DNA from 3 places in the Variovorax pasteuri genome. Region 1 is predicted to be linked to each of the others. Evidence: riboswitches for the same ligand, from Rfam matches in the RefSeq annotation. Region 1 holds a riboswitch; each other region holds the start of a gene.

Region 1 (3,267 bases):
ACACCTTGTTCTTCGACGCCAGCGCCTTCAGCTCGGCCAGCGCGTCGGCCTCGGTCACCGGCGCGGGCAGCCGCATCGGCTTGGCGCGGCGGATGGCCGCCGGCACGATGCCGTCGATGAGCTCCGCGCGCGTGGCCGAGCCGATCACCGGCAGCATGCGCGCCTCGTCCGCCGCATCAATGCCGATGTGGCGGGCGAGAAATTCTTCGGCGTTCTCTAGTTCTTGCAAAGAGGGAAGGGCGGGCGTCGGCATGGCGTGATGGATCGGCTAAAAAAAGAAGAAAGGCTCAGCGGTCGCCGCCGGGCCGCCCCAAGGCGGGCCGCGCCTTCCCCATGGGGGATGGCGAAGCACACGAAGTGGCAAGCCGAGGGGCGAACATTTCTAGGATTCGGCGGCGAACTTGTCGTAGCTGGCCGCGTCCAGCAGGGCGTCGAGTTGCGCGGGTTCGCTCAGCTTGACCTTGAAGAACCAGCCGCTGGCCAGCGGGTCGCTGTTGGCGAGCGAGGGGTCGGCGCGCAGCGCTTCGTTCACTTCGACGATCTCGCCCGACACGGGCATGAACACGTCGGCGGCGGCCTTGACCGACTCGACGACGCCGGCGACTTCGCCCTGGGCAAAGGTCTTGCCGACTTCGGGCAGGTCGACGAACACCACGTCGCCCAACGCGTCCTGCGCATGCACGGTGATGCCGACGGTGGCAGCGCCGCCTTCGGCCGACACCCATTCGTGGTCCTTGGTGTACTTGATGCTCATGGAAAACTCCTCGTGGAAAAAATGATTCGGGGGTGCAGAGCCTAGCCGCGGAAATAGCGCGTCGGCACGAAAGGCAGGGTCGAGACTTCCATGGGCACCGGCTTGCCGCGCACGATGGCCTGCAGGCGCGTGCCCGGCTCCGCGAAAGCGGTGGCCACGTAGCCCATGGCCACGCAGCGGTCTGCCGTGGGGCCGAGCAGGCCGCTGGTGACGATGCCGATGTCGTGGCCCTCGAAGGACTGCAGCACCGTGCCGTCGCGCACCGGAATGCGTTCGAGCGCGACGAGGCCCACCCGCTTGCGCTTGAGCGTGTCATGGTCGGTGTGGCCGGCGGCCCCCGGGGCGGCCGCGGCGAGCTGGGCCAGGATCTTCGCGGCGCCCGGAAAGCCGCCTTCGCGCGCGCCACCGGCACGGCGCACCTTCTGCATCGCCCAGTTGAGCGAGGCCTCGACCGGCGTGGTCGTGGTGTCGATGTCGTTGCCGTACAGGCACAGGCCGGCTTCCAGGCGCAGCGAATTGCGCGCGCCCAGGCCGACGGGCTTCACCTCGGGCTGGGCCAGCAGCAGGCGGGCCAGCGCCTCGGCGTCCTTGGCCGCCACCGAGATCTCGAAACCGTCTTCGCCGGTGTAGCCGCTGCGGGTGACGAAGGCCGGAATGCCGCCGATCTGCACCGCGCCGCCGGTCATGAACACGAAGCGCTCGATGCCGGGCGACAGCCGCGCCATCGTGGCCGCCGCCTGCGGGCCCTGCAGCGCGAGCAGGGCGTGGTCGGGCAGGGGTTGCACCTCGCAGCGCGCGCCGATCTTCTGCTGGATGTGGGCGATGTCGGCCACCTTGCAGGCGCCGTTGACGATCACGAAGAGCGAGCCGTTGCCTTCGTTGAAGAACATCAGGTCGTCGAGGATGCCGCCCTCGTCGTTCAGCAGCAGGCCGTAGCGCTGCTTGCCGGCGGGCAGGTCGATCACATCGACCGGCATCAGGGTCTCGAAAGCCGCTGCGGCGTCGGGGCCGACCAGGCGCAGCTGGCCCATGTGGGAAATGTCGAACAGGCCGGCCGCGTCGCGTGTGTGCTTGTGCTCGGCCATCAGGCCGGCGGGGTACTGCACCGGCATCGAGTAGCCGGCAAAGGGCACCATGCGGGCGCCGAGCTCCACGTGGAGGTCGTACAGCGGCGTCTTGAGAAGCGCAGTGTCGGGGGCGGAAGCAGCGGAAGAGGCCATGGGGCACTCCAAAGGGGCAGACGAAATCCATGACGCAAGCCATGGGCCACCCCTGCTGTCCGCTTTACCTGAGAGATTCGCCCCACGATCGGGGTTTGCTCCTTCGGTGGGCTGCTGCATCGTTTCCGGTGCGGCGGCCTCTCTCCAGCAAGGAAACGCCGGTGTGTACCGGCGCCTTGTCAGTCCTTTTGCCTGAGCGTTCGGGAATCCCCTGCGCCTTCGGCGGCCCCGTCGCGCGGGGCTCTCTCCTGACCCGGGCGAGTGTAGTGGATCGCGGTGCGCGGGGTTTTCGTTTCAGTGAACGATTTCAGCCGGCGGCAGCAGCCGGTCGATGCGTTCGCGCAGCGATTCGGCGCGCTCCGGGCCGGCGGCTTTCTCGATTTCGCTGAGCATCAGCGCGGCGATGGTCATCATGGCCTCGCGGTCGCGCGCCTCGCGCAGGGCGTCGCGCATCTGCAGCGCGAACTTGGGGTCGCGGCGCACGAACATGCGCTCGCAGATGTCGAACAGGAACATGCGCGTGGTGGCCAGCGAGCGCTTGCCGTCGAAGCTGTCGGCCGAGGTGCTGACCTGGATCGTGTCGGCGGCGGGCACGGCCAAGGCCTGTGCCGCCTGTGCCGCCCGCGCGGCCGCAGCCGCGGCGGCCTGCGGGTCTTGCAGGTAGCCCCGCTGCACCAGCGCCTGGAGCGCCTGCTCGGCCTCGTCACGGGTGCTGAACAGCGGGCTGAAGTCGGTCAGCGAGCGGCGGCCGTCGGCCATGAGCAACAGCGCGCGCTCCCGCTGGCTGAGCGTGCGCTGGCCGCCCTGGAGTTCATCGCGGGCCTTGTCGGTCTTGGTGGGGAACATGGCAGCCACAGCTTTCGGGAGTCGAGGGCTGCAGCATTGTTGCAAGCGGTGACATCTTCATGAACCGTTTGGTCTACACGGGCAACGGTCTTTGGCTGCGTCATCCGCCCGCGATTTCCTTGCGGATGAGCCACTGGTTGCCCACGCGCTGCAGCTCCAGCGTCTTGCGGCTCTTCTCGCGCAGCTTGTCGGCGGTGTAGGTCTGCTGAAAGCTCGCGCTGGCGGCCTGCCCGGTGACGCTGATGACGAGGTTGTCGATGTCCACGCGGATGGCGGTCTTGTCGGCGATGCGCGTGCGGCGGTCGGCTTCCCAGGCCTTGCGGTCCTGGCCGCGGGGCGGCGTGAAGTCGGGTGCATAGGTGGCCAGGTAGCGCGCCACGTCACGGGCGGACCATGCGGCCGCCCAGGTGCGCACGGCGGTTTCGACCTCGGCAATGCTGGCGGCCG
Region 2 (3,267 bases), on a different contig from region 1:
CCGGTGGACAGCATGAACATCGACTTCGCCAGGTGCGGGGTCAGGGAAAAACCTTCGACCAGCGCCTGCCATCGCGCCTCGTCGAAGCCCGCGTCGCCCTGGCGCAGCGCGGCGGTGCATTCGTGCACGGTGGCCTGGTCGAAGCGGTCGGTGGACGGGTCCACGAAGAACACCTGGCGCCGGTAGGCCTCGGGCGCGGTGTCCAGGCTGGCGCTCGCCACGGTGAGGCGGCCGGTGGCGGGCAGCGCGCCCGCCATCACCTGGAGCAGGGCCGACTTGCCGCTGCCGGTGTCGCCGTGCAGCAGCGTGACGCCGGGGCCGATGGCGGCGGTCCAGTTCGAGGCGATGGGCGGCTGGCCGGGGTAGGCGAAGCCGAGCGCGTCGATCCGGAGGATGGAGGGCAAGGAGGGCAAGGAGGGCAAGGAGGGCAAGGAGGGCAAGGAGGAGGGTGAAGGGGACGAAGGGTTCATGGTCGAGGCCGACTCTATCAATCAAGCAGCCGCACGCGAACGCCAAGGCATGGCTACCATTCGGCTCCATGAAAAAGCTGCTGCTCACCGCCGGTCTCCTCGTGTCGCTGTTCACTGTGCCCGTGTTCGCCGCGCCGCCGGCCCAGGTGTTCGACGCGGTGAAGAAACCCGAGGCGCTCGACCTGCAATGGCGCACCCGCCTGTGCGCCTTGCTGCCGCAGCCCTGCGACGTGCAGCAGCTCGGCCTGTACCGCCCGCGCGGCGCCACGCCTGCCGACTACGTGGTGCTCTCTGCCGAGCCGCTGGCCATGGCGCGCGTGAAGCGCACCACCGACGCGAAGGGCTGGCAGCTCGACCGGCTGCACGATTTCTCGGGCTATGCGCAGTCCCTCAAGAAAGAAGACACCGGCACCGCGAGCGACACCGGCGACAAGCGCGACATGCGCCTGTCGCTCGCGCCCGCGCTCTACCCGCTGGCCGAAGGCAAGTGGGCCGTGGCCGTGCTGCAGACCGTGTCGGAGATGTACTCGGGCGGTGGCGCCTCGTTCGACACTGCCGACTTCGTGCCGCTCGAAGGCGGCAAGGCCTTGCACGAAGGCATTCCCTTCTCGTGCTTCAAGATGATCCGCGCCTGCTTCAGCGAGAAGGACTACAAGACCTCGAAGCACTGCCATGACGAAAGCAACGGCAGCCTGCGCATCGTGTACGGCGAGGCCGCCAGCCCCGGCGCGCCCTACGACTGGCAGTACACGTGGCTGCAGAGCGAGTGGCCGCAGAACGAGCCGCAGCGCGCCGCCACCACCACGCGCATCCGCTTCACCGCCAAGACCACCGAGCGTGCGGACTTCTGCGGCGGACCGCAGTAAGCACCGAAGACTTCTCGCGCATTGCTGCGTTTTGGCACGCAATCTGCTTTGAGAAGTTCATCCAGGAGAAATGCCGGCTCGATGCTTCGAGTTAGTGCATTACCGAAGGCGATGGCCCAGAACGCTCAGGTCCCAAGACTGGATTTTTTCTAACGCTGGAGAGCGCTGACCGACCCCTTGCAGGGGCCGAGGGCAGCCGCCGAAGGGGCAAGCCCTGTGCGATGTGCGCGCAGGGTGAATCTCTCAGGCAAAAGGACAGCAGGGGCACGCCGCGCACAGAGCGCGGGGGTGCCCTTGTTCGCTTCCGGAGCCGCTTTCTTTCATGACCTGTTTCCCGCAACGCCGCACGACGAATGTCTTTCCTGGCGTTGCACGTGCTCGCGTCCCTCTTTTTCAACCGGAGAACTGACCCATGCTGATGAAACGACAACTGAAAGCCATGTTCGTGGGCGCGCTGCTGGCCGCAGCGGCGGCCACCGCCTTCGCACAGGACGCTGGCAAGGTGCTGCGCCTGGTGCCGCAGTCCGACCTGAAGATCCTCGACCCGATCTGGACCACCGCCTTCATCACGCGCAACCACGGCTACATGGTGTACGACACGCTCTTCGGCGTGGACGAACAAGGCAAGGTGCATCCGCAGATGGTCGACAAGTACACGACCAGTCCCGACGGCAAGACCTGGACCTTCACGCTGCGCAAGAGCCTGGCCTTCCATGACGGCAAGCCTGTCACCTCGGAAGACGTCATTGCATCCCTCAAGCGCTGGGGCCAGCGCGACGGGCTGGGCCAGAAGATGTTCACCGCGCTCGACAAGGCCGAGGCCGTGGACGCCAACACCTTCAGGCTGGTGTTCAAGGACACCTTCGGCATGGTGCTCGACGCGCTGAGCAAGCCGTCGTCGAACCCGCCGTTCATCATGCCCGCGCGCGTGGCGGCCACGCCCGCCGACAAGCAGATCGACGACGCCACCGGCTCCGGTCCCTACATCTTCAAGAAGGACGAGTACCGCCCCGGCGAGAAGATCGTCTACCTGAAGAACACCAAGTACGTGCCGCGCACCGAGGCGCCCTCGGGCACTGCGGGCGGCAAGAACGTGTACGTCGACCGCATGGAATGGATCATCCTGAAGGACGCGCAGACACAGGCCAACGCACTGGCCAACGGCGAGGTCGACATGATCGAGTGGGTGCCCTCGGAGCAGTACACCGCGCTGAAGAACAACCCGGCCATCACGCTCGACAGCCCGGTGGCCAAGGGCTCGTTCGCGCTGCACCTGAACCACTTCATTCCGCCCTTCGACAACCCCAAGATCGCGCAGGCCGCGTTCATGGCCATCAACCAGGAAGCGCTGATGCGCGCGCAACTGGTGCACAAGGAGCTCTACAACAGCTGCGCCTCCATCTACCCGTGCGGCTCGGCCTATGCCTCCGACAAGACCGGCTACTTCACCGGCAAGCCGCAGTTCGAAAAGGCGAAGGCGCTGCTCAAGGAGGCCGGCTACGACGGCAAGCCCGTCGTGCTCATGTACCCGGCCGACTTTGCGGTGCTCAACAAGTTTCCGCCGGTGATGGCGCAGCTGCTCAAGCAGGCCGGCTTCAACGTCGACATGCAGTCGATGGACTGGCCCACGCTGGTCACGCGCCGCGCCAAGAAAGACCCGGTCGACAAGGGCGGCTGGAACCTGTTCATCACCGGCTGGGGCATTGCCGACAACATGAACCCGATGTTCTTCGCACCGCTCACCGGCAACGGCGAGAAGGGCTGGTTCGGCTGGGCCACCGACGACAAGCTGGAGCAGCTCAAGTCCGAGTTCCTGGCCACGGCCGACGAACCCAAGCGCAAGGAGCTGGCCACGGCCATCCAGCAGCGCGTGTACGACACCGGCATCTACGCGCCCATCGGTGAATACAAGCCCCTCACGGCCTACCGCA
Region 3 (3,267 bases), on a different contig from region 1:
CAATGCGGGTTGCGCAATGCGCAGCCCGGGCGCAGGCATGCCGGTGAACGCGAAGTCAACCTCGGGCGCCAGCCCGCTCACGATGCGCGCGATCGACTTGCCCGAGCCGCAGGCGTGCGTCCAGCCGAGCGTGCCGTGGCCGGTGTTGAGAAACAGGTTCGGCAGCTTGGTCTTGCCGATCAGCGGCACGTTGCTCGGCGTGGCGGGGCGCAGGCCGGTCCAGAACTGCGCCTGCGTGGTGTCGCCGGCGCCGGGGAACAGTTCTTCGACGCGACGCACGATGGCTTCGCAGCGCACCGGGTTCAGGTCGCGGTCGTAGCCATTGAGCTCGGCCGTGCCGGCAATGCGCAGGCGGTCCCCGGACTCCGACGTGTAGCGCGAGAACACCAGCTTGAACTCGTCGTCGGTCAGCGAGACCTGGTGGGCCTTGGACGCGTCCTTCACGGGCAGCGTCACCGAGTAGCCCTTGGCCGGGTAGATCGGCAGCCGGATGCCCAGCGGCGCGGCCAGCAGCGGGCTCAGCGAGCCCATCGCCATGACGAAGGAGTCGCCGCGGATGCGCTGGAAGCGGCCCTCGTGGTCGGTCACCTCGACGTGGTCGATCTGGCCGCCGGCTTCGCGCAGCGCGGTGACGGTGTGGCTCATGAGGAACTTCACGCCGGCCGCGGCCGCCAGCTTGGAGAGCTCGCGTGCGAAGCGGTTGGCGTCGCCCGATTCGTCTTCGGCCGTGAAGGTGGCGCCCGCCAGCTTGGGCCGGATGTGCGCGAGGGCGGGCTCGATCTTCACCGCCTCGTCGGCCGAGATGACCTGGCGCTCGCAGCCCAGGGCACGCATCTGCTCGGCGGGGGCGAGGGCGCCGTCGAACTCCTTCTGCGTTGTGTAGAAGTGCAGGATGCCCTGCGTGCGCTGGTCGTAGTCGATGCGCGTGTCGCGGCGCAACTGTTGCAAGGTGTCGCGGCTGTAGGTGCCCAGGCGCACGATCTGCTCGATGTTGTGGCGGGTGCGCGCGGGCGTGCATTCACGCAGAAACTGCAGGCCCCAGAGCCATTGGCGCATGTCGGCGCGGATGCGAAACAGCAGTGGGGCGTCTTCCTTGCCCAGCCATTGCAGCACCTTGAGCGGCGCGCCGGGGTTGGCCCAGGGTTCGGCATGGCTGACGGAAATCTGGCCGCCGTTGGCAAAGCTGGTTTCGGCGGCCGGGGTGGCCTGCCGGTCGATCACGGTCACTTCGTGGCCGAGTTGCTGGAGGTAGTAAGCCGAAGTCACGCCGAGCAGGCCGGCGCCAAGAACGATCACGCGCATTTCAAGTACCTTTTGAGGTTGGAGCGCTTGAACGACGGGCGTGGTGTGCTATTGAATCAATAGCAGGCAACCGGACGGCCGTGGTCCAAGTTGCCGCTCCCCCTGTCCTCGGTACCTGAGAGATTCACCCGATGCGCCCGCAGCGGGTTTGCTCCTTCGGTGCATCACGGCCACGCGAGGTGGGTGATGGCTCTCCAGACGGCGTTTCAGTTGGTGCAGTACAGACCCCTTGTTCGGGCCGACCTGAGCGTTTATGGGAGTTTGCGCCTTCGGTAGGGCCACCGGGTGGCCCGCTCTCCTGCAGTGGGGCGATTGTAGGCGGGGCTTGCCCGAGCGCCAACCCCGGTTTTGGTTCGTGGGGCCAATGGGATAATCATCTGTTGATTCGCCAGAGGGCGATCGTTTCACCTCAACAGGGGACTTCATGATCCTGGTAACCGGCGGCGCGGGCTTCATTGGCGCCAATTTCGTACTCGACTGGATCGCGCAGAGCGATGAACCGGTCGTGAACCTCGACAAGCTCACGTACGCGGGCAACCTCGAGACGCTCGCCTCGCTCAAGGGCAACACGAATCACATCTTCGTTCAGGGCGACATCGGCGACAGCGCGCTGCTCGACCGCCTGCTGGCCGAGCACAAGCCGCGCGCCGTGGTCAACTTTGCGGCCGAATCGCACGTGGACCGCTCCATTCACGGCCCCGAAGACTTCGTGCAGACCAACGTGCTCGGCACCTTCCGCCTGCTCGAATCCGTGCGCGGCTTCTGGAGCGCGCTGCCGGCCGACCAGAAAAGCGCCTTCCGCTTCCTGCACGTGTCGACCGACGAGGTCTACGGCTCGCTCTCCAAGACCGACCCCGCCTTCACCGAAGAGAACAAGTACGAGCCCAACAGCCCGTACTCGGCCAGCAAGGCCGCCAGCGACCACCTCGTGCGCGCCTGGCACCACACCTACGGGCTGCCGGTGGTCACCACCAATTGCTCGAACAACTACGGTCCGTTCCACTTTCCCGAGAAGCTCATTCCGCTGATGATCGTCAACGCGCTGGCCGGCAAGCCGCTGCCCGTGTACGGCGACGGCATGCAGGTGCGCGACTGGCTCTACGTGAAGGACCACTGCAGCGCCATCCGCCGCGTGCTCGAAGCGGGCAAGCTCGGCGAAACGTACAACGTGGGCGGCTGGAACGAGAAGCCCAACATCGAGATCGTCAACACCGTGTGCGCGCTGCTCGACGAACTGAGCCCCAAGGCCGGCGGCAAGCCCTACAAGGAACAGATCACCTACGTCACCGACCGCCCCGGCCACGACCGCCGCTATGCCATCGACGCGCGCAAGCTGGAGCGCGAACTCGGCTGGAAGCCCGCCGAGACCTTCGATTCCGGCATTCGCAAGACCGTCGAGTGGTACCTCGCGAACAGCGAATGGGTGCGCAACGTGCAAAGCGGGGCCTACCGCGAGTGGGTCGAAAAGCAGTACGACGCCGCACCGGCAAAGGCCGCGGCATGAAGCTGCTGCTGCTGGGCAAGGGCGGGCAGGTGGGTTGGGAACTGCAGCGCAGCCTGGCGCCGCTGGGTGAGCTGGTGGCGCTCGATTTCGACAGCACCGACTTTCATGCCGACTTCAGCCGCCCCGAGCAACTGGCAGACACGGTGCTCAAGGTGCGCCCCGACGTGATCGTCAATGCGGCGGCACACACGGCCGTCGACAAGGCCGAGAGCGAGCCCGAGTTCGCGCGCAAGCTCAACGCCACCTCGCCCGGCGTGGTGGCCGAGGCGGCGCAGCAGATCGGCGCGCTGATGGTGCATTACTCGACCGACTATGTCTTCGACGGCAGCGGCAGCGCGCCCTGGAAGGAAGACGACGCGACCGGCCCGCTGAGCGTGTACGGCCAGACCAAGCTCGAGGGCGAGCAACTGGTGGCCCAGCACTGCGCAAAGCACCTGATCTTTCGCACGAGCTGGGTGTAC

What was found. A riboswitch is a leader RNA that binds a small molecule or an ion and turns the genes downstream of it on or off. The one in region 1 is predicted to bind glycine.
Region 2: another riboswitch for glycine. It lies ahead of ACSFBM_RS02535 (ABC transporter substrate-binding protein); the one in region 1 lies ahead of gcvT (glycine cleavage system aminomethyltransferase GcvT).
Region 3: another riboswitch for glycine. It lies ahead of ACSFBM_RS22720 (D-amino acid dehydrogenase); the one in region 1 lies ahead of gcvT (glycine cleavage system aminomethyltransferase GcvT).

Annotation. Positions count from the first base shown of each region.
Region 1 covers NZ_JBPJZS010000005.1:440,687-443,953, forward strand. Annotated here, with positions in the region: gene gcvP (aminomethyl-transferring glycine dehydrogenase) at 1-253, opposite strand, end outside; gene gcvH (glycine cleavage system protein GcvH) at 383-754, opposite strand; gene gcvT (glycine cleavage system aminomethyltransferase GcvT) at 796-1,974, opposite strand; glycine riboswitch at 2,020-2,132, opposite strand; glycine riboswitch at 2,145-2,235, opposite strand; gene ACSFBM_RS21090 (hypothetical protein) at 2,269-2,820, opposite strand; gene ACSFBM_RS21095 (YybH family protein) at 2,921-3,267, opposite strand, start outside.
Region 2 covers NZ_JBPJZS010000001.1:549,729-552,995, forward strand. Annotated here, with positions in the region: gene ACSFBM_RS02525 (ABC transporter ATP-binding protein) at 1-404, opposite strand, end outside; gene ACSFBM_RS02530 (hypothetical protein) at 539-1,336, shown strand; glycine riboswitch at 1,482-1,605, shown strand; gene ACSFBM_RS02535 (ABC transporter substrate-binding protein) at 1,755-3,267, shown strand, end outside.
Region 3 covers NZ_JBPJZS010000006.1:317,292-320,558, reverse strand. Annotated here, with positions in the region: gene ACSFBM_RS22720 (D-amino acid dehydrogenase) at 1-1,302, opposite strand, end outside; glycine riboswitch at 1,395-1,510, opposite strand; glycine riboswitch at 1,518-1,613, opposite strand; gene rfbB (dTDP-glucose 4,6-dehydratase) at 1,727-2,806, shown strand; gene rfbD (dTDP-4-dehydrorhamnose reductase) at 2,803-3,267, shown strand, end outside.